One region of the Proteus hauseri genome, then DNA from elsewhere that is predicted to be linked to it. Evidence: predicted binding sites of a transcription regulator. Region 1 holds the regulator's gene; the other holds the start of a gene.

Evidence for each region. The regulator LexA, encoded in region 1, represses DNA repair genes until DNA is damaged. The targets are predictions, from matches to a motif close to TNCTGTATGTACATACAGNA.
Region 2: PH4a_RS01945 (DinI-like family protein) is a predicted target of LexA. The motif match lies at 2,034-2,053, and genes of this name have one in related genera.

What each region holds. Positions count from the first base shown of each region.
Region 1 is NZ_CP026364.1:1,147,403-1,164,132, reverse strand. It holds gene metH (methionine synthase) at 1-1,866, shown strand, start outside; gene PH4a_RS05315 (hypothetical protein) at 1,987-2,568, shown strand; gene PH4a_RS05310 (hypothetical protein) at 2,637-3,209, opposite strand; gene PH4a_RS18130 (hypothetical protein) at 3,277-3,453, opposite strand; gene lysC (lysine-sensitive aspartokinase 3) at 3,589-4,962, opposite strand; gene pgi (glucose-6-phosphate isomerase) at 5,228-6,874, shown strand; gene ubiC (chorismate lyase) at 7,095-7,604, shown strand; gene ubiA (4-hydroxybenzoate octaprenyltransferase) at 7,634-8,488, shown strand; gene plsB (glycerol-3-phosphate 1-O-acyltransferase PlsB) at 8,605-11,088, opposite strand; gene PH4a_RS05280 (diacylglycerol kinase) at 11,219-11,590, shown strand; gene lexA (transcriptional repressor LexA) at 11,718-12,329, shown strand; gene zur (zinc uptake transcriptional repressor Zur) at 12,428-12,958, opposite strand; gene PH4a_RS05265 (single-stranded DNA-binding protein) at 13,293-13,823, opposite strand; gene uvrA (excinuclease ABC subunit UvrA) at 14,073-16,730, shown strand, end outside.
Region 2 is NZ_CP026364.1:393,186-409,915, forward strand. It holds gene PH4a_RS01925 (universal stress protein) at 1-305, shown strand, start outside; gene eco (serine protease inhibitor ecotin) at 376-867, opposite strand; gene PH4a_RS01935 (DUF465 domain-containing protein) at 1,123-1,338, shown strand; gene PH4a_RS01940 (YecH family metal-binding protein) at 1,448-1,687, shown strand; gene PH4a_RS01945 (DinI-like family protein) at 1,763-2,008, opposite strand; gene PH4a_RS01950 (nitrous oxide-stimulated promoter family protein) at 2,188-2,538, shown strand; gene PH4a_RS01955 (GNAT family N-acetyltransferase) at 2,516-3,073, opposite strand; gene PH4a_RS01960 (bactofilin family protein) at 3,154-3,843, opposite strand; gene PH4a_RS01965 (helix-turn-helix transcriptional regulator) at 4,932-5,768, shown strand; gene PH4a_RS01970 (T3SS regulon anti-activator ExsD domain-containing protein) at 5,852-6,703, shown strand; gene PH4a_RS01975 (sugar transporter) at 6,756-9,578, opposite strand; gene PH4a_RS01980 (hypothetical protein) at 9,584-10,096, opposite strand; gene PH4a_RS01985 (NADPH-dependent FMN reductase) at 10,537-11,085, shown strand; gene PH4a_RS01990 (sigma-S stabilization anti-adapter protein IraP) at 11,608-11,817, shown strand; gene PH4a_RS01995 (hypothetical protein) at 12,121-12,324, shown strand; gene PH4a_RS02000 (methyl-accepting chemotaxis protein) at 12,790-14,343, opposite strand; tRNA gene PH4a_RS02005 (tRNA-Gly) at 14,672-14,745, opposite strand; gene lysS (lysine--tRNA ligase) at 14,904-16,430, opposite strand; one part of gene prfB (peptide chain release factor 2) at 16,439-16,730, opposite strand, start outside.

The DNA of each region.
Region 1 (16,730 bases):
GATTCATTGCCAGACGAACTGCGTAATGCGGTGGAAGATGTGATCCTTAATCGCCATGAAGATAGCACGGATAATCTACTCGCATTGGCAGAGCGTTATAAAGGCACTAAAAGTGATGAACAAAACCATCAACTTGCCGAATGGCGGCAATGGGATGTTGAAAAACGCTTAGAATACGCATTAGTAAAAGGCATAACGGAATTTATTATTGAAGATACGCAATTATGTCGCCAACAAACTTCAAGCCCTATTGAGGTTATTGAAGGGCCGTTGATGAATGGTATGAATACGGTCGGTGATTTATTTGGTGAAGGTAAAATGTTTTTACCTCAAGTGGTAAAATCAGCAAGAGTGATGAAACAGGCTGTCGCCTATCTTGAGCCTTATATTCAAGCATCAAAACAAGCGGGTAGTTCAGCGGGTAAAATATTATTAGCAACCGTAAAGGGTGATGTTCACGATATCGGTAAAAATATTGTTGGTGTGGTATTGCAGTGCAATAACTATGAAATTATTGATTTAGGCGTAATGGTACCTTGCGATAAAATCTTACAAACTGCTATTGATGAAAAAGTCGATATTATTGGGCTTTCTGGACTTATTACACCATCGCTTGATGAAATGGTAAATGTGGCAAAAGAGATGGAAAGGCGAGGTTTTTCATTACCATTAATGATTGGGGGCGCAACTACATCAAAAGCGCACACCGCAGTGAAAATAGAACCTAATTACAGTCATCCTACCGTTTATGTACAGAATGCATCGCGCACAGTGGGCGTGGTTGCAGCACTATTATCGGCAACGCAAAAAGCGGATTTTGTTGCGAAAACGCGTCGCGAATATGAAGTGGTACGCCAGCAATATGCAAGAAAGAAACCGCGTACTCCGCCTGTTTCATTAGAAATTGCTAGAGCCAATGCATTGCAGATTGATTGGCAAGATTATACACCACCAAAACCAAATCAATTAGGTGTACAAGAGATAACTGCAAGCATTGAAATATTGCGTGAATATATTGATTGGACGCCATTTTTTATGACTTGGTCATTAGCAGGAAAATATCCACGTATTTTAGAAGATGAAGTCGTTGGTGAAGAGGCGAAACGTGTATTTGCTGATGCCAATGCTATGCTTGATAAACTGAGTGAAGAAAAACGATTAACGCCAAAAGGAATAGTAGGTTTATTTCCAGCTAATCGCCTTGGTGATGATATTGTGATTTATCAAGATGAAAGTCGGCAATCCGAGTTATTACACTGTTGTCATTTACGTCAACAAACAGAGAAAAAAGAGTTTCCTAATTACTGTTTAGCTGATTTTGTGGCACCAGTTGAAAGTGGGGTTGCTGATTACTTTGGTGCTTTCGCGGTAACGGGTGGGCTTGAAGAAGATACATTGGCAAAGGCTTATGATAACGCTCATGATGATTACAATAAAATTATGGTAAAAGCGTTATCAGATAGGTTAGCAGAAGCTTTTGCTGAATATCTTCATCAGCAAGTTAGAACGAAAATTTGGGGATATAGCCCTAATGAAAATCTTTCTAATGACGAGTTAATTAGAGAAAAGTATCAAGGTACACGTCCAGCACCAGGTTATCCGGCCTGCCCTGAGCACACTGAAAAAGCTAAAATCTGGCAATTGCTTGATGTGGAAAATCGCATTGGTATGAAACTAACCGATGCTTATGCGATGTGGCCAGGAGCTTCTGTTTCGGGTTGGTATTTCAGTCATCCTGAGAGTAAATATTTTGCAGTAGCTCAAATTCAAAAAGATCAGGTAGAAGATTACGCTAAACGCAGAGGGATGAGTATCAGCGAAGTTGAACGTTGGTTAGCACCTAATTTGGGGTATGATGCGCAATGATCTAATGAGTAACTTAAGTTACTCTAAAAACCAAAGAGATATTACTCTCTCTTTGGTTTTTTCTGGCAGTTCCCATTAAACCTGTTTAAGCTGTGTGTCTGTATCAGAAAAAAGGATATTATGATGAGCTATACTTTATACCTTCAGCAACCCCCCCCTGCTGGCACTGAGCTTCCTTTTCCTACCTTAGTTAAAGGTACTTATCCATTAAATGAAGTATTAATTAATGCTTTTTTAAATCTGATGCAGTTAACGGGTGCTTTAGATATCGATGCCATTATTGACGATCAAGCATTTGATAAAATCTGGCTTAAAGCTGAAATGACACCCGCGAGAATAGAAGAAGTTGGTGACTATATTTATCATAAAATTCCTACATCACCAGAACCTGTTGAAGAAGAGATCCAGTTATTTAAACAAGCAATGAAAGAAGAAGAAGCAATTTTAGCTAAAGAGAGTGAAAAAGAAGGCTGCATTCCTATTTATAAATTTGCCACGAATGATGGTTGGATTATTACTACTAAAGAGTGTGAAATTATAGCGTCAACATTAACAACGAAACTACTTGAAGAAAATCGTGTTTTTGTTGAGAAAATAGCAAAGATGTCTCATCTAGCTCATCGTTCTTTAGAAATTGCCTTAATTGATTTTGGTGAATTTAATCAATTTGCTAAAAAATATGGCGGTTATCGGGTTTATTAATTTGTTAAAAGATAGGCTTCCAAAAAAGAAGCCTATTAGAATGTTTTAATTTAGCTTTATTTAAAATATTAATTAATTTGTAGGTTCATTTCTTTTAATTTATCCATATGATAATTTAGCATATTTAAAATTACATCATCAGGTAATTTTAAATAGCGATCGCTAAGTATGTCTAATTCATGTTTATATCTGTGAGTAATATTATTTGTGCTTTCAATAAACTTATTTAGATTATTATCATGTTCTTGAAGTTTTTTTACATATTGCCTAAGTTCAGTAAGGTTCTTTAAATCTTCATTGTCAATTTCACAGTTATTTATTTTATCAAGAATTTCGGATTTATATTTGTTATATTCATTTATTTTTTCAGGGATTTTTTTACCATCAATATTTTCAATTTCTTTTGTTATTTCCTGAAAGCATTGATAATGTGCATTAATCATTTCTTTTAATTTTTTGTTGGGCTTTTCTATTTTATTAAATAGCTTTTCTTTCTTTTCCAAAAGAATTTCTCTTTTACTTATTTCACTTTCTTGACTTATTTTTCTCTTATGTTCTTTTTCAAGATTATTTAATAGTATTCGGTATTGTTTGATTGTAGCTATATTTTTGTTTTTACATGCATTATTGATTTTTATCATTGATTCGATACATTTTTTATCTAATAAAATATTATATTCTATATCATGAGGAGAAGAATTTTTTAGCTCAATTTTTTTTCAAAATAGAGATCGTATTTTTCTCTACTGTTGTATAAATCTGATTTGAGTTTTCGACCGAGGAAAGCTGATTTTTTATTTTATTTAAAGTATTCTTTGCGTTAAAAGATGTTATTTTTTCTGCACTGTTTTTGATAACGTTACAAAGGTTATCACCAATTTTCATTTTTATTACTCCATTAATAAAATTAGATTTTAATTCTAATTATTATTAAATGAAGCTCTTTAAAGCTTACACCTTTTCAATAATAAAGGTTGAATTTTGAGAGAGGTAAAAATTATCTCTCTCAAAATAATTTAATTAAAACAACGTATCGTGCAGTTTACGCACGATATTATCAGCATCTTTGCCATCTACTAATAAACAAAGATTATGTGTACTTGCGCCGTGGGTGATCATTCGAATATTGTAGTTTTCTAATGCGCCAAAGATTTTAACGCCTAATCCATTCACTTGTGATAAGTCGTTACCAATCACTGCGACTAAAGCTAAATCTTCTTCAACTTCAACACGACACAGGGCTGAAAGCTCAGTTAATAACGCATTAGTTAATAAGCTTCCTGAAGAACTTGTGGTGCCGGTTGTATCTAGCGTTAAAGCAATGCTCACTTCCGATGTGGTTATCACATCCACAGAAATATGGTGACGCGATAAAATAGTAAATATCTCAGCTAAAAAGCCTCGTGCATGAAGCATTTTCAGGCTGTGTAATGTGAGTAAAGTTTGTTTTCTACGCAGTGCAATAGCACGAAAAACAGGTGGGTTTTCAGTTTGTGCACAAACCAATGTGCCACCTTCTTCTGGGGCTTTACTTGAACCTACAAAAACGGGAATACCACTGCGTACAGCCGGTAATAGCGTGGCTGGATGCAATATTTTAGCACCGAAGGTAGCCATTTCAGCGGCTTCATCGAAGGCAATTTGGTCGATTCGATGTGCTTGCGGCACAATTCTTGGGTCTGTACTGTAAATACCAGGAACGTCAGTCCAAATATCCACTCGACAAACACCTAACGCTTCGCCAATTAATGCTGCGGTATAGTCGCTACCGCCCCGACCTAATGTCGTGGTTCGTCCTTTCGATTCTTGACCTATAAAGCCCTGAGTCACAATTACCGTTTCTTCTAGACGTGGTTGAATTAAGCTTTGTGTGAGTTCGGTTAATTGCGTCATATCAGGCTCTGCATGACAAAATAGGTCGTTAGTTTTCATTACTTTTCTGACATCAAACCAATCTGCACGCACGCCTTTTTCACGTAATAGTTCAACAAAGAGTAATGTTGACATTAATTCACCGTGGCTGACTAACTCGTCTGTTAATGCATCAGAAGTTGCTAATGAGGCCGCCTCTGACAACATTTCAATATTCTCAAGTAATCGATTTATTTCTTGAGAAATAATTTCAGGCTGAGATAGCTGGTTGATAATGGCATACTCAATATCACGCACTTGCTTAAGTAATTTTTCTCGTTGAGATGGTTCAACACCTGCTGCCAGTTCAATTAATAGGTTAGTGATACCTGCAGAAGCCGAAAGGACCACAACACGTACTGACTTTTGTTTCAGGATAATATCTGCACATTTTTCCATTGCTGAATAGTTTGCAACACTTGTGCCACCAAATTTAGCAATAGTGTAAGGCGAAGAAGAAGGCGTAGCAGTATTATCGGTCATTGTCGTATTCCTTTAGGCAAAAATGAGATGTTGGACACAATTAGAAATATCGGTTATTGAATAGAGAGTCAATGCAGAGTGAAGAATAATCAATTTAATTAATAATCACTCTATTATTATCGTTTTTACCTATGTTAGTAATTAGTACTAGAATTACTGGATGCTTTTGACCAATATCATCAAATGAGAAAGAATAGACTGTAACTATTAAATGTCAGGCTACAATCTGATGAGATTAGATTGAAACCTTAAGAGAGTATTGTGAATGAAAAATGTAAACCCAACTCATACCTTGGCATGGAAGGCATTAGAAGACCATTTTTCAGTGATCAAAAACACTGAAATGAAAACATTGTTTTCACAGGATCCATCTCGCTTTGAACGCTTTTCCAAAACGTTTTCAGATCAAATTCTAGTGGATTTTTCAAAAAACCGAATTACGGAAGAAACATTAGAAAAATTACAGGCTTTAGCTAAGGAATGTGATGTTGCTGGCGCGATAAAAAGTATGTTTGCTGGTGAAAAAATTAACCGTACTGAAGATCGTGGCGTATTACACACGGCATTACGTAATCGTAGCAATACCCCAGTGATTGTTGATGGTAAAGATGTCATGCCAGAAGTTAATGCGGTACTGAATAAAATGAAAAAATTCAGTGAGCGTATTATTGGTGGTGAATGGAAAGGCTATACAGGTAAAACAATTACTGATGTGGTCAATATCGGGATTGGCGGATCAGATTTAGGCCCTTATATGGTGACGGAAGCGCTGCGCCCATATAAAAATCACCTTACTATGCATTTTGTTTCTAATGTTGATGGTACGCATATCGCAGAAACATTGAAAAAATGCGACCCAGAAACAACACTATTCTTAATCGCTTCTAAAACATTTACAACGCAAGAAACCATGACTAATGCGCATTCAGCAAGAGACTGGTTTTTAGCATCAGCAAAAGACAGTGCCTTTGTTGCCAAACATTTTGTCGCGTTATCAACTAACAGTACTGAAGTTGAAAAGTTTGGTATTGATACTGCGAATATGTTTGAGTTTTGGGACTGGGTTGGTGGTCGTTACTCATTATGGTCAGCTATTGGTTTGTCTATCGCACTTTCCGTTGGTTATGATAATTTTGAGCAATTATTGGAAGGTGCTCATGCAATGGATAACCATTTCCAAACGACAGCTGCTGAAAATAACCTACCAATGATCCTCGCGCTGATTGGCATTTGGTATAACAATTTTTTTGGCACAGAAACTGAAGCGATTCTGCCATACGATCAATACATGCATCGTTTTGCCGCCTATTTCCAACAAGGCAATATGGAGTCAAATGGTAAGTATATTGATCGCGATGGTAACGTAGTTAACTATCAAACTGGACCTATTATTTGGGGTGAACCAGGAACCAATGGTCAGCATGCGTTTTACCAATTAATTCATCAGGGTACAAAAATGATCCCTTGTGATTTTATTGCGCCTGCAATTAGTCATAATCCATTAAGTGATCACCATGCTAAGTTGATGTCTAACTTTTTTGCACAAACAGAGGCATTGGCCTTTGGTAAAACTCGTGAACAAGTTGACGCTGAATTTGCCGCAGCAGGAAAAGATCCTGCAACTATGGATTATGTTGCACCCTTTAAAGTTTTTGTAGGTAATCGTCCGACAAACTCTATTTTACTGAAAGAGATCACCCCTTATTCATTGGGTGCATTAATTGCGATGTATGAGCATAAGATTTTTGTTCAAGGCGTTATTTTTAATATTTTCACCTTTGACCAATGGGGGGTTGAGTTAGGAAAACAATTGGCTAATCGAATTCTTCCTGAATTAAAAGGTAAGGAAAGTGTTAACAGCCATGATAGCTCAACAAATAACCTAATTAATCGTTATAAAGCATGGCGTTAATAAAATAAAACGAGTGTATGTAATAGGTTAGATAAAAGGAGGTTTATATAACCTCCTTTTTTTCTTATTGGAAGTTGTTGGATAATTTCCTGTTCTTAGCTATTTTTTAGGTTATTTATGCGAAATGTTATTAGCTTTTAACTTCCGCTAGTCACATCATGATATCCTTAAGGCATAATGATTCACAAAGTTAGGATCATCAACATTTGATGATGAAAGAATGCTCAAGAAATCAATAATTACCCATATACCTATCCATTGGCTATCTAATGAGGAACAATCTAATGTCGAAGAAGAGACATTAAGTTGGTTAATGGAATTAGGCTCGATGACTCGGCGTTTTGAGCAGCATTGTCAAAAAGTCACGGTAATGCCTTATCAAGAAGGATTTATCGATATTATTGAACCCGATGAGGAGAGCGCTTGTTTACCTCAAAGTCGGCGCTATTGGTTAAGAGAAGTTGTGTTGTGTGGTGATGATGTGCCTTGGTTGTTAGGACGTACTTTAGTACCAGAAGAGACACTGACAGGTGAAGATCGCAAACTTGTGAATTTGAGAACGGTTCCTCTTGGGCGCTATTTGTTTCAGGAAACGACACTAAGTCGTGATTTTATTCATATTGGGCAACAAAATGGGTATTGGTTACGCCGTTCTCGTTTCCAGCTTTCAGATAAACCTTTATTATTAACCGAGGTATTCTTACCAGCATCACCAGTGTATGAAAAGTAGTTAAGGGGAGCTAAAAATTGGAGGGAAGTATGACGCACAATAAATGGCAGGCATATAGCCGTTTAATGCGTATAGATAAGCCTATCGGAGCGCTATTATTACTTTGGCCAACTTATTGGGCTTTATGGATTGCCGCAAAAGGCTTTCCTGATTGGCATATCCTGATTGTATTTACTATTGGTGTGTTTTCTATGCGTGCCGCTGGGTGTGTAATAAACGACTTTGCTGACAGAAAAATTGACGGCAGTGTTGAACGAACTAAAAACAGACCCTTACCTAGTGGAGTCGTAACAGAAAAAGAGAGCAAAATAATCTTTATTGTTTTGGTTCTTTTTTCATTTGGATTAGTGCTGACATTAAATACGATGACCATTTGGTTATCTGTTGCTGCATTAGCGCTGGCATGGTTTTATCCCTTTGTAAAAAGATTCAGTAATTTACCTCAACTTATTTTAGGTATGGCATTTGGTTGGTCAATTCCAATGGGATTCGCTGCTGTTTCTGAAAGCTTGCCTTTTGTATGTTGGCTGCTGTTTTTGGTCAATATTATTTGGTCAGTCGTTTACGATACACAATATGCAATGGTTGATCGTAATGATGATTTGAAAATTGGCGTGAAATCTACTGCGATTTTATTCGGTCGTTACGACAAAATTATTATTGGTATTTTACAATTAATAATGTTAGCGCTATTAGTGGCTATCGGTATTATTTTAAACCTAAAAGGTATCTATTATTGGTCTCTTTTATTGGTTACAGCGCTGTTTATTTATCAACAAAAACTTATTGCAGAGCGTGAACGCGCCCCGTGTTTTCAAGCCTTTATGAATAATAACTATGTTGGCTTTGTTTTATTTGCGGGTATTGTATTTAGTTATTTTTAAGTTGAGTTTACTGCTAACTATTAGTGATTTATAAAATAAAAAGGGATAAGCCACGGCTTATCCCTTTTACTTTTTATTAGATTAATATTGTTGCCAAACTCAATCTATATAAGCAATTATTTATCAGCTTGCTTGGTCGTCTCTTTATCTTCAGGAATTGCTGTATTGTTATCTTCAGCAATGCCTACGCTTTCAATGGTTAAACGAATTTCAGGTGACATCAATTTCGCAATCACTTGATAAAGCGCGGAAGCATCTGCTTTTAGGATATCTTCATTATCGTTGAGATAGCCTTCTTCGCGTAGCGTCGAGACTAATGTTGAGAATACTGCCTTATCAAAGAATTCAGGTGCATTAATACCATGCAACACGGAAAGACGCTGAGCCAAGATACGACTCTCTTTTTCGAGTAAAGAACGACTGATTTCTGGTGCGAAATTCAGTAAAGAGAGGGTAATGCCATAGCGTTGTAAGGTTTCTCTCACACTAGCAGCTAAAAGTTGTAATGGGCGAATACGTGCTGGATTGATACGTAGTAAGCCATCATTATCACAACTAATAAGACGCTGGCGACACAGTTCCGCAATCAGAGTATTAATGACTTCAGGAAGTTCTTCCTTTTCATAACGGATAAATAGCTCCGATTTGATAAGAGGAAAAATTAACTCAACCTGTTTCATTAAATCATCACGATGGATACGTTCGTGGTGCAGAATAATACTGGCGATCAATGACGGAGTTATCACCAAGTGAATCGTATTATTGCGATAATAGGTCATTAATACCGCACTTTCACGAGGAAGTACCACGATATCGCCAAGACTGTCTTTTTCGACTTGGAATTTATCTGTTTGCAGTGCATGTTCTAATAATGCTTCAGCATTTTTATCAGAAACAATCATATCGCTCGAATATGGAACATTGCGCAACAGTTGAAGATAACTATCGATTTGCTCTAACAGCTGTTCTCTGGTGAGCGCACGCTGACGCGATGCGAGTAGTGCTGTTGAAACGAGGTTAATCGCATTAATCGATGCCGCGTTATTAATATTCACCATAATGTTATCAGCCAACGAGCTTACCGCCGGGTTTAACCAGCTTGGGCGTTGTGGCTCGATAGGATCAATATCGTCACGCCATTGTGGCACAATTTGATTAAGATATTGTGCTACAGAGATAGGTTCACCAAAGTTAACATAGCCTTGACCCAGATTACGCAATTTACGTAACCCTTTGATCATCTGCATAAAGCCTTCTTTCTCTTTAGTTGCACCACGTAATTCTTTGGCATAAGTAGCCACTTCCATAACGTGTTCATAACCAATATAAATAGGCACTACAGAAATAGGACGAGTTTCACCGCGTAACATGGCTTGAACAGTCATTGAAAGAGTTCCTGTTTTAGGATCTAACAATCGGCCTGTTCGTGAACGTCCACCTTCAACAAAATATTCAATAGAGTATCCACGAGAGAATAGCTCACCTAAATATTCACGGAAAATGGTGGAATAAAGCTTATTGCCTTTAAAGGTTCTTCGTATAAAGAATGCCCCTAAACGGCGAAATATCGGGCCTGCTGGCCAGAAGTTAAGGTTAATTCCTGCTGCGATATGCGGTGGTACTAACCCTTGATGATAAAGGACATAGGAAAGAAGCAAGTAGTCCATATGACTACGATGACAAGGTACATAGACAATTTCATGTCCATCTTGTGCCAATTGGCGAACACGTTCAGCGTTGTAAACGTTAATACCTTGATAGAGCTTATTCCATGTCCAGCTTAATACTCGGTCACTAATGCGCACGGCTTCATAAGAGAAGTTAGCTGCAATTTCTTCCATAATATCAGTGGCATTTTTGCGAGCTTTATCCAACGAGATTTTTTTCGCTTTTGATTCATCTTCAATTGCTTTTTCAATGGCTTTTGATGCCAATAATTTCTTGAAGAGATCTTGGCGCGCTGGCAGCTTAGGACCAACCGCAGCGAGGCGTTGGCGAGAAAAGTGAATACGAGCAACACGTGCAAGTTTTCTCGCTATACTGGTATCAGTGCCATGTTCATTTGCCATATCTCGCATCGAGACGGTTGGCGAGAAACGAACAAAGCTATCTCGTCCAAGCCACAGGATCGCCATAAATTTCTGGATCCCATTAAGCAATCTTAGGTGAGGAACGCCATTATGACCTTCTCGACCAGGAGATCGACCAAACATCACAGAAACAGGCAACATCTCTATATCAAGATGAGGATTATTGCGATGAGCATCGAGATACGCATGAAACGTTTTTACCGAGTCTTTACGCGGGTCTGGTGAATAATAGCGAAAGAGCCTTGGGCCATCATCAATAAAGACGTAGGCAGGTAATTTGGTTCCGCTAATGTCTATTGGCTGCAGTGGATCAGGCAGGCCTAAAGACAAACATTGCTGTCGTAATGTAAGTAAGTCAGCCTTAGAATGATAAGGCAGAACATAAAGGAAAGATCGCGACGTATCTAACCCTAATTCTGTGATAGGATTAGTCGGGACTCGTTTGCTTTTTACCAGTAATTTTAGTGGTAAATTCAATGTGTTATAATATATTTTACGCCAAGCTGACATAAATAGTTGTAGCCTCTTATTAGCAATACTTTGAAAGCATAACAGAAAGTCTTTCTGAGATCTGTGGTGCTGTGACAATATTAATAGAGAAAAGTGGCAAATTAATAGTTTGTTTTCGATAGAGTTTATTATGGCTAATCAAAATAAAGGTTTTACCCGGATCATAAAAGCGGGTGGTTATTCATACAAGGGCATTCGTGCGGCATGGCTTAATGAAGCTGCATTTAGACAAGAAGCCGTTGTAATGTTAGTGGCAATTATCCTTACATTTTTCATTGATGTCAGTGGGCTAGAGCGCATTTTACTCATCGGTTCCGTCGTGCTGGTGGTTATTTTAGAACTGGTTAATAGCGCAATAGAAGCCGTTGTAGACCGCATTGGCCCTGAATATCATGAACTTTCAGGACGAGCCAAAGATATGGGCTCTGCCGCCGTTCTTATTGCTATTATATTGGGATTATTTACTTGGGGAACTATTCTTTGGGGACATTTTTTCTCTTAAAGGTAAAAAAGTCGGTTTTAGCCTGAAAATAATCTAAAGATGAGTGTTTTATATTCATTTGTGGTTCCAAATCTGCATATACCTGTATATACTCACAGTCTGACTGTATAAACAAACAGGGGGCGGAATGAAAGCATTAACTGCAAGGCAGCAACAGGTTTACGATTTGGTTCGTGATCACATTTCGCAAACGGGTATGCCACCAACACGGGCTGAAATAGCATCTCAACTTGGGTTTCGCTCACCAAATGCGGCAGAGGAGCACTTAAAAGCTCTTGCTCGTAAAGGCGTGATAGAAATTATCTCTGGTGCATCTAGAGGTATCCGTTTGCTACTAGAAGAAGAGCCAGATGGCTTGCCATTAATTGGGCGAGTTGCTGCTGGTGAACCTCTTTTAGCGCAAGAACATATCGAAAGCCATTATCAAGTAGATCCTGCATTATTTAAGCCAAGTGCAGACTTCTTATTACGTGTTAATGGTATGTCGATGAAAGATATTGGTATTATGGATGGCGACTTACTTGCTGTGCATAAAACCCAAGATGTACATAACGGACAAGTTATTGTTGCCCGCATTGAAGATGAAGTTACGGTAAAACGCTTTAAGAAAAGCGGTAATAAAATTGAGCTTCATGCAGAAAACCCTGAGTTTTCACCCATTATTGTCGATTTACGTGAACAAAGCTTTACTGTTGAAGGTTTAGCGGTAGGTGTTATTCGTAACGGTGAATGGTTATAATTTGTACCAAAGTAAGTCAAAACAACTTATTTTATAAAAATGCAGATGATGTGTTTATTCACTAAATCATCTGCATTTTTTGTTTGTTCTAAACGCTATCAACGTGGCTTATAGTCGCCCGTTTTTCTATGTTTAAGATTTTCATCAATACTATGGTCATGATGACAACCTTCAGGATGTGTACACTCTTGTGCTTCATGGCATTGTGAACATAAGCCGTGAATTTCAATCACACTATGGCGTAAATGAAAACCACCATCCTTTGCTAAAATTGCTATCGCATCTTCGATTTTATGGCTGTTTTTTTCAGTAACAGATAAACAGCGATCACAAATCAACATCACAGAAGTGTGCTCAATATCATCAAAATGATGACACAGCACATAACTATTGGTGGATTCTATTTTATGGATAAATCCTTGCTCGAGTAAAAATTCTAGCCCGCGGTAAACCGTTGGCGGTTTTGCTTGTGGCTCAACTTGGCGTAGTAAATCTAATAAATCGTAGGCGCTGATAGCAGAAGGTTGCTGCATGATCAGACGCAATACTGCCAGACGTTGTGAAGTCAGGCGAACACCTCGTTTCTGGCAGATCTTTTCTGCCTGAGCGAGCAATTTCTCTTCATTCATGGGGATAAGATGCTCTCAGACGTTATTAATTGCCCAGATCCTACCATATTTTTCAAGAGTAAACCTTTGTGTAAAGTGGGGTTTTATGAAAATAACTTTGCTTGTTTATTTTGTTGTTACACATTGTTTATTGGTGTTTTATTTGGATAAAAAAGCAGTTTTGTATTTGGTTTGGATTATAAATGTGAATGGTGTGTGCTTACTTTACACACCTAGTATAAGGCTGCTTTATTAGGTAAAGCGCTTTATATAAGAAAAATATAATTCGCTAATTATAAAAAACCCAGCGATAAGCTGGGCTAATTCTTTACGAACCAGTTCTTAGATAAATCTATCAGAACGGAATATCATCATCGAAGTCGATAGGGGGTTCGTTGCTTTGTGCTGGGGCAGCAGGTTGTTGAGCAGGGCGAGATTGTGTGCCACCACCGCTAAATTGTTGTGATGCTTGTGGCTGTTGTGGTTGACCCCAACCGCCTTGACCACCTTGTGAAGGTGCGTTGTCTTGTCCTCGACCGCCGCTACCTAACATCTGCATGGTGCCACCGATATTAACGACAACTTCAGTGCTATATCTGTCTTGACCACCTTGGTCTTGCCATTTACGAGTTTGTAATTGGCCTTCGATATAAACTTGTGAACCTTTGCGCAGATATTCGCCTGCAATTTCAGCTAACTTGCCGAAAATTACCACACGGTGCCACTCGGTTTTTTCTTTCATTTCACCGGTTTGTTTATCGCGCCAGCTTTCTGAAGTTGCCAGTGTCAGGTTTGCTACTGCACCACCACTAGGCATATAACGGATTTCTGGATCCTGCCCTAAATTACCGATAAGAATAACTTTGTTTACGCCTCTGCTCGCCATGTGCGGTACTCCTGCGAAAGTAAATTTTTTGAAATCATAAGCGAATAAGTTTATCACGTACGCTAAAATTTGAATATGAACTTGATGAATTTCTCATTTGAGGAGGTCGTCGAGATTTTTTGTTTCAAACTGTGTGTTTACATTATCATCAAGTTTCACTTTATATACTGTATATCCATTCAGTTGGTTTTGTGTAATAATAATCCGATTATTTCTTTTTCGGCGACTCTCTTAATCCGGGATATGTTCATGGATAAAATCGAAGTACGGGGCGCTCGCACCCATAATCTAAAAAATATCAATTTGGTCATTCCTCGCGATAAACTTATTGTTATTACGGGGCTTTCTGGCTCAGGCAAATCTTCTTTAGCCTTTGATACCCTCTATGCAGAGGGACAGCGACGCTATGTTGAATCGCTTTCAGCTTATGCTCGCCAGTTTCTTTCATTAATGGAAAAGCCAGACGTTGATCATATTGAAGGTTTATCACCCGCTATTTCGATAGAGCAGAAATCGACATCACATAACCCGCGCTCTACGGTGGGTACTATTACTGAAATTCATGACTACTTGCGTCTATTATTTGCGCGAGTTGGTGAGCCTCGTTGTCCTGATCACGATATTCCATTAGCGGCACAAACCGTCAGCCAAATGGTAGATAACGTTTTAGAACAACCAGAAGGTAAGCGCTTAATGTTGCTTGCCCCAGTTGTTAAAGAGCGAAAAGGTGAACATATCAAGTTGCTCAATAACCTTGCTACACAAGGTTATATTCGTGCACGTATTGATGGCGAAGTGTGTGATCTCTCTGATCCACCAACACTAGAGCTACAGAAAAAACACACTATTGAAGTAGTCATAGATCGTTTTAAAGTGCGAGATGATCTAGCGCAGCGTTTAGCGGAATCTTTTGAAACCGCATTAGCGCTTTCTGGCGGCACTGCTGTTATTTCTGATATGGACGATAGTAACGCTGAAGATATTGTTTTCTCTGCTAATTTTGCTTGTCCAGTGTGTGGTTATAGCATGAGCGAATTAGAACCTCGCTTATTCTCATTTAATAACCCAGCGGGTGCTTGTCCTACTTGTGATGGCTTAGGTGTACAACAATTTTTTGATCCGGAATTAGTCATCCAAAATCGTGAAATTTCTCTTGCTGGTGGTGCTATTAAAGGCTGGGATCGTCGTAATTTCTACTATTTTCAGATGTTACGATCTTTAGGTGAACATTATCATTTCGATGTTGAAGCGCCGTTTGATTCACTGCCAGATAATATCCAAAAAGTGATTTTAACGGGGTCAGGCAAAGAAAATATTGAATTTAAATATACTAATGATCGTGGTGATGTGGTTGTTCGTCATCATCCATTTGAAGGTGTATTAAATAACATGGAACGCCGTTACCGCGAAACAGAATCAAGCGCGGTACGTGAAGAACTTTCTAAATATATTAGTAATTGTTCTTGTACTTCTTGTGGTGGTACACGTTTGCGCCGTGAAGCGCGTCATGTGTATGTTGAAAACACGACGCTGCCTGAAATTGCTGATTATAGTATTGGTCATGCGATGACCTTTTTCCAAAATTTAAAACTTAGCGGTCAACGCGCTAAGATTGCTGAAAAAGTGCTGAAAGAGATTGGTGACAGACTTAAGTTTTTAGTTAATGTGGGTCTAAATTACCTCACACTTTCTCGTTCTGCTGAAACTTTATCGGGCGGTGAAGCGCAACGTATTCGCTTGGCAAGCCAAATTGGTGCAGGTCTTGTGGGTGTAATGTATGTATTAGATGAACCTTCAATTGGGTTACATCAACGAGATAATGATCGCCTACTTGAGACATTGATCCATTTACGTAATTTAGGTAATACTGTGATCGTGGTTGAGCACGATGAAGACGCGATCCGTGCCGCTGATCATATCATTGATATTGGGCCAGGTGCGGGTGTTCATGGTGGTGAAATTGTTGCTCAAGGAACACTAGAAGACATCATTAATAATCTCGATTCACTCACTGGTAAATTTTTAAGTGGTGAACGCCGTATTGAAATACCCAAACAACGAGTACCTGTTGACCGTGAGAAAATGCTCACTATTTTAGGTGCTAAAGGGAATAACTTACAAAACGTTAATTTGAAATTACCTGTTGGATTATTCACGTGTATTACTGGTGTTTCAGGTTCAGGGAAATCAACGTTAATTAATGACACGTTATTCCCTATCGCACAGCGCCAATTAAATGGTGCAACTAATATCATTCCCGCACCTTATTTAGATGTTGAAGGCCTAGAGCATTTCGATAAAGTTATTGATATTAACCAAAGCCCAATAGGACGAACTCCTCGTTCAAACCCTGCAACTTATACTGGTGTATTTACGCCTATTCGTGAGTTATTTGCAGGAGTGCCTGAATCTCGTACTCGTGGTTATACACCGGGTCGTTTTAGTTTTAACGTAAAAGGCGGACGTTGTGAAGCTTGCCAAGGCGATGGTGTTATTAAAGTCGAAATGCACTTTTTGCCAGATGTATATGTACCTTGCGATCAATGTAAAGGTCAGCGTTATAACCGTGAAACATTGGAAGTGAAATATAAAGGAAAGAATATTCACGAAGCGTTAGACATGACTATCGAAGAAGCGAGAGATTTTTTTGATGCGGTGCCTGCTTTAGCACGTAAATTACAAACGCTTATTGATGTCGGGCTTTCTTATATCCGTTTGGGACAATCAGCCACAACACTTTCTGGTGGTGAAGCTCAGCGAGTCAAACTGGCGAAAGAATTGTCAAAACGTGGTACAGGGCAAACGCTATATATTCTGGATGAACCCACAACGGGACTTCATTTTGCTGATATTGAACTGTTACTTGAAGTGCTTCATCAGCTACGAGATCAAGGTAATACTATTGTT
Region 2 (16,730 bases), 750 kb from region 1:
AACTTTTCTTTGGTATCGAGTTTGCGGCTATTCCTGAAAAATTTAAAGATTCATCAGAACGTACTCGTCTTGCCTTTATCGCTCTGCAAGAAATGATTAAAGATACTAAAATTCCTGATGAGCAAATTGTTTGCAATGTTGGTATTGGTAACGCAAAAGATGAAATTTTAGAATATGCTCGTCACATTGATGCGGACTTAATTGCAATAGCTTCACATCGACCTAACGTTTCATCTTACTTATTAGGCTCGACGGCGTCATCAATTGTACGTCATGCTAAAATGTCAGTACTTGTTATCCGATAACATAAAAAAAGCCCTCTGATTATACAAAGGGCTTTATCTTTTTTCGCTATATTATTAGCCTAATTGAATTCTATTTTTTTACAGAATCTTGTACTGCATCAGCAGCAGACCAAACACGATATTTAACATCAACACCAGTAGGTGCGTAAACAACGATAGGTAATTTACTGTTATAACGGATAAAAGCATCTTGTCCCATATTTGCCTGAACAAATTCTGCTTTTTTCGTATTATCAAGGCATCCCATCATCGTCGACATTGGGCCATTTAAATCGCCGACTACATAATAGTCGTAACCCCAACCTTCTAAATCTTTTTTATCTAGCTCAGCGCCAAACCATTGGCGATTACAATCTACCATTAACTCTTTACCAACAATTAATTCGACTTGGTAATTACTCTCGTTATCTTTTTTCTCTAGTTCTATAACATGGCGTACTTGATTGTCTTGTGCTTTTGGATAAGGAGCTACTTTTTCTAAACCATCAACTGCTTGAGCGCAAGCAGATAAAGACATTGCTGCAACTAAAGTTAAAATTACTTTATTCATCATTTTCTCCATTTTACAGCGATATCACGCTGATAATAAATTTAGCTTAGATGTTTCTATTAATAATCATCTTACAACTAATATTTTTATTAATTGAATGCTAACACCTTAGCAGATATCACTATGAGAGGATAATTCCGAATAATTTTTTAAAAGAAAATAGCTCTTATTCTAATGAAATGTAAATTTGTGATATATCACCATGCAGACAATCGCTCAACGATTATACTGAAATAGAGACCCCAATTTCTCTTTTTAGGAGGTTATATGTTCTCAGATCAACAAACTTTAGTTTCTCAGTTAAAAGATAGCAATCCTCGCTTTCAAGCCCTCTTTGATAAACATAATCGGTTGGATCAAGAAATAGCTAAATTAGAAGGACCTAATGGTGCAGGCTATAATGATGAAGTGGTAAAACTCAAAAAAGAAAAGCTTCATTTAAAAGATGAAATGCAGAAATTACTTCAACAAGCTGAAAAATAATCAGTATTTAAAAGCGATGGCATTATGTCATCGCTTTTATGATTAAAAACAAAGTTACTTGCAGCAAAAGATGCATAATTAATATATCTTTATTTTTAGGATGCTAATTATGTCTTCTATACATGGCCATGAAGTTTTGCATTTTATCTTATCGTCTGAAACCGCATTCACAAAAGAATCGTTGATAGAAGCAATTCACCAACAATTTGGCAATGACTCACTTTTTCATACTTGTTCAGCTGAAAATATGACGGCATCTCAGCTTGTAGATTTTTTAGAAAAGAAGGGTAAGTTCATTCCTGCTGAAGGTGGATTCACAACCAGTGAAAGTAAGATTTGCCGCCACTAGTTTTATAAATTGCCAGTGATTTATTTTAAAAATAATTTATTACTGGCAATTATCTTAATCTATTTTTATATCACTTTATTCGTCGTCTGTTTGTAACCAGCTGTCGTCTTCCCAAACACCCTGAATAAGTTCCATTATATGCTCATGTTTAGTTTCATCTTTTACACCTGTAACTTGAATTGAATTCATACTGCTAAAAGCGATACGATATTGCATATCAGGGTATTCTGGAGTAATTTTTTTTCTTAGTTCGAGCTCTAATAGCGGAAATAATGACTCTGTAATTTTAGATTGCTTACTAAATAGAATTTCCACACGCATGGTTTTCACCGTTCAAAAACAAATAAACTGTATATAAATACAGTATTATATTCTAAGAAAAAAGAAAAGTGTTTTTAATAAAAAAATTCACTTTATTTCACTAAATAAGTTTTTAGCATCATACAGACACAAGTGATAAGATGCATAATAAATACAACATATTGTTTAGAGAGAAAAATATGTCAGGTAAAAGAATTAATCGAGAGAAAAAGACAATTCAAAAAATGGTTTTGCTTTATGCCCGTAACCACCCTGAACCTGAGCAAAACTATTATCAGCAGCTTATTGATTACTCTTACAGCCGATTAGATAAGTGTCGTTATGGTGAAGAAAAGCCAGCATGTAAACAGTGTCCAATTCATTGTTATCAACCCGTAAAAAGAGAGACAATGAAACAAATTATGCGTTGGGCAGGGCCTAGAATGCTAATTTATCACCCAATTCTAGCGATTAGACATCTTATTGATGATAAAAAGCCTATTCCCCCATTACCTGTTAAACGTAGATCTACACGTTCGACGGAAAAATAAAATCCTGTTTACTTAGCTTATATAATACATGCTCAGCTAAAGGATGCCCTTTATCTAATGCTGGATGTAAAAAGTATTCAGTTTCAGTCATACCCAGCTTTTTCATAACGCCTTGCGAAGGTATATTTGATATTGCGGTAAATGCGACGACTTCGTTAAGGGATAACTGCTCAAAAGCAAATTTTAATACCGCTATTGCTGCTTCATAGGTATAACCTTTACGCCAATGTGTTTTTGCAATACGCCAACCAATTTCAACACAAGGGTTAAAAGGTAATACTGCTTGAGGAATATTAAGACCGACAAAACCGATAAACTCTTCAGTCTCTTTTAATTCCACAGCCCAAAGACCCCAGCCATTTTGCTGAATAAATTTATCTTTAATCATCTTAACAAGTTTATCACTTTCAGCCTGCGTTAATACTGAAGGAAAATAGCGCATTACATCAACATCAGAATTAATATGATAAAAAAATGGCGCTTTATCACTTTCACGCCATTTTCGCAGTTGTAGTCGGGGAGTTTCTAATTTCAACGTTATTCTCTTTTTATTCGCTCTAAGACAATAATGATAAAATAGAATAAATAGCAAACGATGAAAAGAAAAAGGGTCTTTTATTTTTTATTTTCTTTAAGTGGCGTTTCTATTGGCGCTACATCTTTCTCTTTATTAGTATGGGTACCTTCTTTAATAGAAACGACTCGCTGTTGAGCAACGGCTTTAGCTTGATGCTCTACCTGTTCTGATTGTCCGGTGAAAATACCACCACGTTTAATCGACATGCTGCCGCAACGACTTGTACCACGTAATTCACCATGTTCCAAAATATCTAAGTTATTAGCTGCACAAATTCCTTTAACAAAACCGTCAATAATAATATCTGGCGCTGCTAATTCACCTTCAACTTGACCTGCATGCATAACTCGGATCACACCATCTTTTACATTGATATTTCCAGCGACTTTTCCCCATATTTGGATATCACCTTCAACATTAATATCACCTTGAAATACCGACCCCTTGGCAATAATGGTATACAGGCGTTGTTCTGGCATCGGTTTTTTCTCTTCAGTAATTACTGTAGTAATTGGCTCCGCAGCTTTTGGTGTTTCAGTTTTACGACTAAACATAGCTGTTTTTTTTAACCTCAAAGTCATAGAATAAATAATAATGCTAAAAATTAGGATAAGGATAATCAAAAACTCGCCCGCTATTTTGTAACGCCAAAAAGCAATTAATGCGATAACCCAAATAATCCATATCCCGCTAAATATAATATTTTGCTGTGTTCGCTTATTATCCATAATTAGCTGCAACTCTACCTCCCTGACAATAAATACACTAATGCATTCACTATATTAATAAATAATCATCAAATATAATTGCAATAATAGGACTACTATTTCTATTCAGTTTATTGGTTTGCTTTTAGAAAAATTTAACGTCACAGATAATATTAATAGCTTAATTTTTAATAAGTTAGATTTAAATTTAATTTTCGTAACATTATTAATCTTTTATTGATTGTCGCTTTTTATCTAAAATTAACATCTATTTATCAGTCGTAATATTCACCCATGAAATCATTCAAAAAAACTCATCATTTAAAATATTTTTTTATTAGGGAGGAATATAAGTTAAATTAAAAAATATGAGATCAACGTCACGTAATGAAAATTTTAACCTATTTTAAATAGATTTTTTTGATAAATTACTCAGTCTGAAAAATATGCTTTTGTCTATTATTATTTATTTTTCGTGTAATTAAAATAAATATTCATAATTTAAATTTGGAAAGCATTAAATTTTAAAAGTTATCAACAAAAAGATCACGAATAAAAGATACAAATGAAATAATAAATCAATGAATTATAAACTTATGGTTTTATTTTTAATTGTTAATTATTTAAAATATTTTACTTATATTTATTTACAATAACCAATTATATTTTAACTAAATTGAAATAAATCACATTTTATCTAAGCTCTTTATTTCTATAATTTATAGCCGAATATTTTACACTGTAAAGAAATTAATTACCCATAACTTATTGTAATTAAATTGGTTTAGCCATTCATATAACATCTGTAAATAATAAGTTACAAATTTTCATAACTATATCATTTTATTTCTTTCCATTAAATTTGGCTTAATTAATTTTTTTTTGCAATTCATTAAAAATGACATTAAATTAAGAAAAATCACTTATCTTAAATCACCAATGGTTATATCGATGTCTAATATCTAAAAAAAAACCACATTAGAATAAAGAAAACATTCTCTTTTTTATTTTTAATAACGGCACAATAATAAAAAGACAGTTTTTAAAAACTCTCTATTTATTAATTTTTAAAATATAGTGATACTTATAAAATAAATTTTGGGCGAAAAATGAATACAATACAATGCAGTGAAAATAATCTAAATGATTGTGCTATTCAAAAAAAAACTTATTTATATCCACAATATCAAATATTAGAAAGTGAACAAAAAGCTTTATATCTTATAAGAAAGAATGCGCTCATATTACAAAACTGTACCGATACAGTTTTGGTAGAACAAGACCAAGTACTTTTCCTGCAAACAGGAAATTATACAATAAAAACACAAAATGCTGAGCCTTGTGAAACAATCTATATTCCACTGCCTGATGATTTTTTAAGAAATTTCATGTCAAAGTACAGTGATATTCTTAGTAATATAGAACGAGATGAAACTTTTTCTTCAGCCTTTATTTGCTTTCAAGACTCCCCTCTTATTCATTTTTGCAATAATGGTTTTGAATATTTATTTTCTCAAGATTGTCCTAATGCTTTTACCCAATTACGTATTGAAGAACTTTTAATCTTATTACTCTCGACAGAGCAAGGTTCTGACCTTATGGCATTATTACGCCAATTAAGTCATCGCCAAGTTGACCGCTTACAAATTTTCATGGAAAAGAATCATTTAAAAAATTGGAAATTAAAACAATTTGCTCGTGAGTTTGGTATGGGGCTAACCACATTTAAAGAGTTGTTCAGCCATGTTTATGGTACATCACCAAGAACATGGATATGTGAAAGAAGAATTATTTACGCACACCAGCTATTACTAACCACTGAAATGAGTATTGTGGATATTTCAATGGAGTCCGGTTTTTCTAGCCAATCTTACTTCACACAAAGTTATCATCGTCGCTTCAACATGACACCAAGCAAAGCACGAAATCTCAAGTTGAAATTATAAAAAATACAGACGAATATCATAATATAAAAAATCTATTCATCGTTAGAATACTTGAAATTTATCCTTACGAGAGAGTAAATATTATGATAAAAAACAATCAGCACCATTATTACCGTGATCTAGATTCACTAAAAAAAATAATGGCTAATAATGATATGAAAACTGTAGATAATTTATTTAATCTTCAGTTTTCTTCATTTTTTAACGACGAAGATGTTAATGAAAAACAGATAAAAGTCTTATCGCGCCTTTTATGTCGAGAAGATTTAGATAGCCTGTTGCAATCAACCTGGTTTTTACGAAAAAAACATTGCTCGGTTGAAATGTCAAAAAATGATATTAGAGATATTATCGAATTAGCTCGTGTTTCAAGCCTTTCATCTGATAATTCCTTACCTTTAGATATAAAATGGAATGATTCTCTTGATGCTACAGTGAACATCACAGAACACCTACGCCTTATTCAAGCTGTAATCAAACCTCTTTTTATTTGGTGGGTTAACCATATCGCTCCACAGTTATTCTCTCTTTATGAAATAAAAAGAGATTTGGAGTTACAAATTAATCAATGTAATAACATTAAGCTATTTGAAGAAAAACAACCATCAAATAATGCTGATTCTTTTTTATCTTTAGATGATATTAATATAAAACTAGATGCAGATAAGGTAAGACTAATGCTTATCGAAGATTTATTAAGCAAAGAGTTAAAAATACTTTTAGATGCATGGAAAATCGAACCTATTTTTACTGTTGAAATAAAAAATACTCGAGAATATATTCAAGCTGTTTATCCACGCTCAGAGATCTTAAAGCCACTTTGGGATATATTAAAAACAATTCCTGAACATCACGATAATTGTCAAAAATTAAAAGATTGGCTACTTGAAAGATCACTATGTTTAAATAATGATAATTTTTTATGGCGTGAATAACGACTCAGCTCATCTAAACCCAAAGGAATAGAAGAGCTGATATTCTCGAAGGCTATTTAATTTCTAATATTTCAACAGTCACAATAGACATAGACTCAGGTGGTATTTGACCCGGAACACCATTTTTACCATAACCACCACCAGGCTTAATATAGATTTTAGCTTTACCATTGATACCTGCCTTAGCAATAAAGGTATTCAATGGTAGTGGTAACTGACGATAAGGCAAAATAAGCGGATTAGACTTATCATAATTGAGTGTTACCGTACCATCTGTAAGTTCTTCATGCATAACGAAAACTACCGTCTTATTTGAAATAGAATCAACCGGTTTACCCTGTTTTAATATTTTAAAGTAGGTGTTGTCATCATACTGAATATAATTTTGTTTTTGTATATCCGAAAGAATTGTTTTATTTCGCTGAGCATTATCTTTTCCAATAATGGAATACGCATATGCAAGTTGTCCTGAGATCATTTGCCCTTCACCCATCACTTTTTCTAGCTGTTCTTTGAGTGATTTATTTTCTTTTTGGATACTCGTTGTATCAGTATTCGTTTTGACTAACTCTGCTTCTTTCGCTTTTAGTTGCTCATTTAATTTTAACTCTTTCTCTTCCAGAGTTTTGGTTAACACACGTTGAGCTTCAAGCTGTTTAGTAACATCAATAAGTTCTTTTTGGGCGTTTGTTAATGTATTTTCTTGCTGTTTAACTTGTGCAGTAGATTCGGCTTGTTGTTGTTTCAATGAAGCAATTAATTGCGTATTTTCTGTGTTCTGTTGTTCTGACTGAGCTTTTGCTTGTTCTAATTGCGTTGCTAATTTATTAATAGCATCCTGTTTTTCAGCAAACTGTTTTTCTAATAATGCATACGCTTTTTCATTTTCTGTTTTGCTCACATTTAACTGAGCAATAGCAATATTACTTTCTTTATATTGATTATCTAATGCCTGATATTTGGCCGTTAAATCACTTTGTGCTTTTTCTAATTTAGTAATCAAACTATTTTTATCAGCAACTAAAGTTTCAATGGCTTTTTCGCCAGCAGATAATCCTTTTTTGAGATCTGCTAATTCTTTTACTTTACTGTCTAGCTGTAGTTTTAGCTCAGGAATAACTTTTAGTTTTTCATCTGCGTCTGCATTTTGCTGTTGAGCTAATAATAATGATTTATTAATTTTCTCTTGTTCTTGCTGACTCTTAGCTAATAGAGTTTTTAACTGCGTAATTTCTTGTAATTGATTATCAACTTGTTGCTTATTTTCTTGCTGAGTTTGTGTTAGTAACACTTGATTATCTGCTAATTTTTTAGCGATATCTTCACGCTCAGCAGTAATGTTTAATATTAAGCTTTGAAGTCTTTCGAGTTCTTTTTGAGCTGTATTATCTTTTAATAAAGTCTGAGCTTGTGCATATTGAGCTTGCACATTCTCTTTTTCTTTTTCGACTTGAGCAAATTTAGCTTGTACTTCAGTTAACTGATTAGTGAGTTTATTCTGCTCATTCTGTACTGATTCTAAAGTTGCTTGTAATTTTTCTATTTCTTTATCTTTTAATGCCTGTAATTTAGCAATCTCTTGATCTTTCTGCTCATCATTTTGATTTAATAGCTGTTGAGCTTGTACATATTGTTCTTGTATATCTTCTTTCTCTTTCTCTACTTTAACCAACAATGCTTGTCTTTCGTTTAATTGGTTAGTTAATTTTTCATGCTCATTCATGATATCTGTTAATGAGCTTTGTAACTTATCAATCTCTTTCTTAGCCGTATCGTCTTTTAATAAAGCTTGCGCTTGTGCATATTGTGACTGAATTAGCTCTTTTTCTTTTTCAAGATCTGCCGCTTTTATTTCTAAGTCTTTGAGTACATCTTTTTGTGACTCAAATTCTTGTTGTAGCTTTACAAATTCATTATTTTTTTCTGTTGAAGCCAATAATGCTTTTTCTTTTTCTGCAAGTTGTTCAGCTAAGGAATTACGCTCTTTTTCCGTCTTATCTAACTCAGTTTGCAAATGAGTAACCGTCTCTTTTAGAGTGTTATCTTTTAATAGATCATTTGCCAGCACCAGTTTTTTTTCTGTTTGCGTTAATTCTGTTTGTAATTGCTGAATTTGTGCATTGGCATGTAAGAGTTTTTCAGAATACTGGGCAATAACACTTGCTTGCTCAGTAAACTGTTTATGTAATGTTTGATATTTCTCTTTCGTTGTTGCCAGTCTATTTAATAACTCTTTATTAAACAGAGGTTGCTTGTGATCAAGCAAAGAACGATTAAATTGATAAGCAAAATGGAATGGAATAGCTGTAATTGAATAAAATGCACCAGGGAAAATATCTAACAGTGCATTTTCATTACGTGATTGTTTTGGAAAACGCGCACCAGTATAAAGATCAAGTGGATTATAAACAGTCGGTTTATTGCTATAACTATATCGATTTAAGTCGTCAGCTGAAAACTGTGGCTTAATAGGAACGAAAGAAAGTAATGGTGTTAAATAACGAGTGTAGTCGTTATTTATTTTAGCATAATCAATTTGAGGTACAGGACAGTTTTCAGACAACGTGATATCAGGTGTACCATTGGGCACTATCACCTGATTATCTGTTTTATTAACTGTTGGCTGCGTTACTTTTGATTCTGTTTTTATTTGTTGAGGCTTGGCAGTTGCAGTATTTGCCCCTCTTACCTGTCCCGTTCTTGATGAAGATGAATTAACAGCAGATGGTTTAGGATCAACTTTTAGTGGTTTCTGAGGCTCTTGAGTTTCAAAATAACGGTCAAAGTCTTCAATAACAGAATTAAACTCATTATTAGCAAATGACAAAGCCGGAAACAACATAAAAGCAAGACAAACACTCTGCTTTAATTTCATGATTATTATTCACCTAGTTTTTTCAATGTCGAATTCACTGACATTACAGAGAGGTAGCGAACTTTCGCACACAATACTTCCGTCTTCGACTCAATACTCATTCTTAAAAGATCTAAGCTATCTTTGCTTGCTGTACCTTGAACACTACGGTACATCGCATTGATTTCACTAATTTCCTTAAATGCCCCCATCATTGATTGATAATCTGAGGGAGAAAATGTTTTTAAGGAGTCAAGTTGCTTGATACAAGTACTTTGTGGTGCTAATCCTAATTTTTGTGTATCTAAACCACCATTTCCCGATCCTAAAGTAGGCGTCATGGAAATAGGTTGTGCCGCTGCTGTTGGCTGTGTAGTCGTATTAGGCGCAGGATTTTGTGCCGATACTGGCGCTGATGTTTGGGCTGGCGTCTCAACGGGTTGGCTTTGTGATGACCAAACACACCCTGATAAAGCAATAGTGCTAGTTGCCATAAACACAGCAAGAACATTCTTTTTATATTTTAATAAGGACATCATTTTTCCTTAATTCCGATCAGACTTAAATAAGAGCGTATGAGTTGTCGCATTTTAAGCCATTTTATTATAATTTTCTATTACCTACTGCATACTAAATAAATAAGCCGAAGCCTTAGGTAGCAACGAGCAACCTTGTTGTTTTGTTTGTTTATGCTTAAAACACAACATACATCACACAAAAAACATCAAAAAATGAATACAACCTTTATTTAGTAAATAATATTATCTCTTTTTTAGCCAGTGATTAAGTTTTTCTTGAGAAAAGGATACCAGATAATAATAAAAATAATAATACTAAATTTATCATTTATTTACGTATTTTACGTGTATTTTCTTTATTTAATTTTTATTGCTGTTTCTTATTATCAGGATAATATCAGAATACGAATATCAAAAATGTAATTGATTTTCGTTTTATCCTTCAATATAGGAGAACTAAAATGAGTAGTTTTAAAATTGGTATTGTTGTTGGAAGTTTAAGAAAAGACTCGTACAATAAACAAACAGCAAATGCACTCATCCCACTATTTCCAAAAGACTTTACATTTCAGTTTCTCGATATAGGTATTCTCCCTCTCTATAATCAGGATGATGATAATAGTACTCCAGAAGCTGTAATACATTTCAAGCAACAAATAAAAGAGTGCCAAGGTATTATTTTTGTTACCCCCGAATATAACCGTTCTGTTCCAGGTGTACTTAAAAATGCACTAGACCAAGCATCACGACCTTATGGGACTAATGCATGGGATAATATCCCTGCAGGTATTATTGGTGTTTCCATTGGTAATATCAGTACTGCTATCGCTCAACAACATTTACGCAACTCTTTATCCTTCTTAAATATGCCAACATTAAATCAACCTGAGTGCTTTTTAAAATGGTATGACGGTATGGTTGAAAATGGACATTTTTCAGAAAAAAGTGCTAATTTTATGCAACATTGGGTTGATGCTTATGTCGCTTTTGTTAAGCACAATCAGAAATAAAAAATAAATAAAACGAGCCTAGTAATCTATTATTAAGTTATTAGGTTCGTTTTCTAATTACGACTAAGTAATGATATTTAATCTACTCGATAGCGAAATAACTTATTTAATTTCTTCTGTTATCATTTGTTTATTTTTTCTACTTTAAAAATAAATCAGCTGCTATACAAATGATAATAGCTAACTTTTTTATCCATAATTAACAATCAAAAAAAGATGATTCCTATTTTTAGTTATAATTGAATCATCGCTATATCCAAAAAATAGCCAAAACCAAAAAGTATCCATAGGATCAAAAATGACTACTCTATGATTTTTATGTAAACACAATAGCAATCAAAAAATTAAAAATGCAAATTAGAAAAGAAGGTAAATGTTTGATAATTATTTTTTTGTTAATTGATATTAATTTAAAGTATTAGGCATAATGTGCGATATATCTCTAAATAATATAACTCCCTAATTGTGATAGATGAAAAATTTACCTATATTACCAATCCATTAAATACGGACAGGTAAATCATGGATAAAAACTTAAAAGAAATCGAATGTGAGATCGCTGCACTAAAGATTGTCATAAAATCTTTACTTTCTACTTTAAGTGACAAGCAGCGGCGCGATATGTTAGGCAATATATCCTTAGTCATTGAAGATACTTCAAGCAAATATCCGCAGCTTAATGAGGTTATCAATCTTACTGAACAATATGTAAAAAAACTTACTCAGGCTTAATTCTATTTTTATATGGGATGTATACCCAAGCATCCTATCTATGTTTTAAAATCTTCTTATAATTTAATTTTTCATGTTTATTATCACCCTAAGCTAAATTTATTTAATCAAAGCTTTCTAGCAAAAAATTCGTTTATCTCATCCTAAATTTAAATAATTTTTCATTCTAATTTAATAAATTTAACTTAAAAATCACCTTCTTACTTTCTACAACATTTTCCCCTTGGAATTATTTAAATAATTAATTACTATGCAAAATAAATATTCCTACAGCAGAATAAAGACAAAACTATTGAGGTTCTTATGGAAAAAAAAGTCATCAATATCGAATATGAGGTTGCCGCTTTAAAGGTCGTTTTAAAATCTCTCTTACTAACCTTAACAACTAAACAGAAAGAATTGGTTATTCGAGATATTGATAAAACTATCAATGCAGCTTATGTTAAGCATCCACATCATAAGGATGTAATAAATAAAACAGAACAATATATAAAGAAAATGCTCTAGAATTCTGACACTGAATTTTTAGTATCATCAATAATTATCTTTATAATCGCTATGATTCTATATTAGCGCCTGTTGTAAATGATTTTTCATTTCACCAATCAAACATCATCATTGATTGATTGATGAGCTCATTAAATAATATATCTCAGCTAAGCTAAAATTTTTTTAATATAGATTAATCAATAATTAAAATAAGGGAAGAAGCTTTTCACTGCTAATAGAAAAAGAGTGTCCCCCTTTTATATTAAGATTAATTTATATAGTTTTAAATAATATTTTATTGATACCACTCATCAATACTCAATCAACGATCAAGTTAGTAATTCGAAGATAATCATATAAATTTTCATACGTTAATTTAAGACATAAAGCTAATTTCGCATTTAGATTATTAAATATAATGTGTCTAATGAGTAAAGACCTACTACCTAGACACATTTTTAAATTTTATTCTACTGCTATAAATTAACTGTGATTAGCAATATTGAATTTTTGCACGGATAACTGTAAACCTTCAGTTTGCTGCTCTAATGAAACAGCAGCAGCTGAAACCTGTTCAACTAATGAAGCATTTTGCTGAGTAACGCCATCCATTTGAGTTATTGCAACACTTACTTGTGCAATGCCTTTACTTTGCTCTTCTGATGCAATACTGATTTGCTTCATTATTGTGGTTACTTGATTAACCCCAATTAGGATCTCTTCCATAGTTGATTCCATATCATTGACGAGTTTGGTTCCCTGATTGACTCGTAACGCAGAATCAGTAATTAATACTTCTATTTCTTTCGCAGCTTTAGCACTATCCGCAGCTAAATTGCGCACTTCATTCGCGACAACCATAAATCCTCGCCCATGCGCACCGGCCCTAGCCGCTTCAACCGAGGCATTTAATGCTAGTATATTGGTTTGAAAAGCTATTTTATTAATAACATGAATAATATCTGCAATTTTCTTTGAGCTATCATAAATTCCATCCATAGTTGTAGCTACCGATTCAGCTAATGTATTTCCACGAGCGACCGTTGTGGAAGCAATATCAGCAAGCCCACTGGCTTGATAAGCATGTTCCATATTCTGATTCACCGCGGCAGTAATTTGTTCCATACTCGCGGCTGTCTCTTCTAATGCTGTGGCTTGTTCTTCTGTTCGAGAGGCAAGATCGTTATTTCCTCTTGCTATTTCAGATGCTCCACGATAAATACTTTCACTTCCCATACGAATAGTACTTACCGCTTCGTGTAAACTATTTTGCATCTCCATTAATAATGGAATCAATCTACCGGCACAATTATCACCAAATGGCTTAAGTGAATGGCTTAGATCACCTTGAGTAATTTTAATAAAATGCTGGCGAATACTTTCTAATGGCTTCTGTAACATAACCACTAAATAGCGATCAGTTAGAATTAAAATTATCACGCCTAAAATAACACTAATCAGAATCACCTTTTGAGTTAAGCTAATCAACTCATCAACTTCTAAAATAGTATTATCGATTTTAATATTCGCAATGTGGTTAAAATTTTCAGTTACTGCACCTAATTCTCGACTTAATGCAGGAGTAATATTTTTTGCATGATGTTCATATTCAGCAATAGTGCCGTTTCTTGCTAGATACATTTGGCGTTTAACCCCTTGTTCAAAAAGGGATTGCCAAACTGTCATCAATTCTTGAGAGACTTTTTCATCCATTGGGCCTGGAGAAACAGATTTCATATATTCTAACTGTTTTTCCATATTATTCATGGCTACTTGTGAAGGTGTAAAATCAACTTCTTTACCTGCTGCTTTTTGCTCGATAACTCGATTTAAACGAGTCACAAATCGAAAATACTGATCATTTCCCTGACTTAACGCTGCCATTTGTTTTATTATTTGATTATCGGCTTGATTACCTTTAGATATCTGCGATAAAGACCATGCACTATATGCACTCACACCACCAAATATCAAACATAACAAACCAAGTATCACTAACATCATTAGACGAATAGTAATATTGCGAAGTTTCTGCATTTAATTTCTCAACTGACAAGATAAAGTAATCCCAATAGGGGCTAATCTATTCTTATCGTCACTTTTTCAATTAATTTTAATTTTTTACTAATATTTTTTATAAATTAGTTTTTTATTTTTTATACACAGAAAGAGTTAGTACTGAGAAGCAAAAGTGTTACTTATATAACAGTTTTTTAAATAATATAAAAAAACAGACAATCACTTTAAAATCATATGGTTAGCATAAAAATCACAAAGGTGATTAATAAAGGAAGTTTAAGATATTTTATTTATATAATTTTTATCAAGAATTTGTAAATTTTAGGGGAATTCAATGAGATTTACTTGGAGCGGGCGAAGGGAATCGAACCCTCGTATAGAGCTTGGGAAGCTCTCGTTCTGCCATTGAACTACGCCCGCAGTATAATTTTTAGATTATACGCCCACTAACTTGAACAGCAATCCCTCGATAATTTAAATGCTTACTTTATCACCAATAACAATGTAATATATTGTTATTAAAAACAAAAAAGCCACCTTGCAGGTGGCTCTATGAGTATTCAATAACTCAATAATAATTACGCTTGTGATGATTTACTCGGACGCATTGCTGGGAATAAAATAACATCACGAATAGTATGACTATTCGTAAACAGCATTACCATGCGGTCGATACCTATACCTAAGCCCGCCGTTGGTGGTAAACCGTGTTCTAATGCCGTGATGTAGTCATGGTCAAAGAACATTGCTTCGGCATCACCCGCTTCTTTTTGGCGTACTTGTTCTTCAAAACGTTCTGCTTGGTCTTGTGCATCATTAAGCTCTGAGAAACCATTACCGATTTCACGACCACCAATAAAGAATTCAAAGCGGTCGGTGATAAATGGATTGTCATCATTACGACGCGCCAGTGGCGAAACTTCTGCCGGATATTCAATGATAAAAGTAGGTTGAATTAAATGACTTTCAGCTACTTCTTCAAAAATCTCACACTGCACACGACCTAAGCCCCAGCTTTTCTCAATTTTAATACCTAGTGATTGAGCAATAGCAGCCGCTTTATCCATATCATCAAGATCAGCCATTACGGTTTCTGGACGATATTTGCAGATAGCTTCTTTCATGGTGAGTTTTTCAAATGGTTTACCAAAATCAAACTCTTCATCACCATATTTCACTAATGATGAACCAAGAACATTTTGAGTTAATGTACGGAATAACTCTTCAGTTAGTTCAATCAGATCACGGTAATCGGCATACGCCATATAGAGTTCCATCATAGTGAACTCTGGGTTATGTCGTGGTGATACACCTTCGTTACGGAAGTTACGGTTGATTTCAAATACGCGATCAAAACCACCTACAACCAAACGTTTTAAATACAGTTCTGGTGCAATACGTAGATACATATCAATATCTAGCGCATTATGGTGAGTGATAAATGGACGCGCACTCGCTCCACCAGGGATGGTTTGCATCATCGGTGTTTCAACTTCCATAAAACCTTTATTCACCATAAATTGGCGGATACCCGCCATTACTTGTGAACGAATTTGGAAAGTTTTACGTGACTCATCATTAGATATCAGGTCTAAATAACGCTGGCGATAACGCATTTCTTGGTCAGCTAAACCGTGGAATTTATCCGGTAAAGGACGCAGCGCTTTAGTCAATAAACGCACTTCGTGACAGTGAATACTTAATTCACCTGTTTTCGTTTTGAAAACACGACCACGAGCACCTAAAATATCGCCAAGATCCCATTTTTTAAACTGCTCGTTATAAATGCCTTCGGGAAGATCATCACGAGAGACATAAAGCTGAATACGACCACCCATGTCTTGCAATGTAGCGAAAGATGCTTTACCCATAATGCGGCGAGTCATCATACGACCTGCAATTGAAACTTCCACATTCGCTGCTTCTAACTCTTCTGCGCTCATTGCATCATATTTTTGATGTAATTCGTCAGACATTGCATCTCTGCGGAAATCGTTTGGGAATGCGTTACCATTACTACGTAAAGTAGATAATTTTTCGCGGCGTGTTTGCAGTTCGTTATTTAAATCAGGTGCCTGCTCCGCACCTTGTTGCTGTTGCGACATGTTTTTCCTCACAGGCCCGCTTTTAAGCTAGCTTCAATAAATTTATCAAGGTCACCATCTAATACAGCTTGTGTATTGCGTGTTTCCACGCCGGTGCGTAAGTCTTTAATACGCGAATCATCGAGGACATAAGAGCGGATTTGGCTACCCCAGCCAATATCTGATTTATTATCTTCCATAACTTGCTTATCTGCATTTTTCTTTTGCATTTCCAGCTCATACAACTTTGCTTTCATCTGTTTCATTGCCTGATCTTTATTCTTATGTTGAGAGCGATCATTTTGGCATTGAGTGACTAAA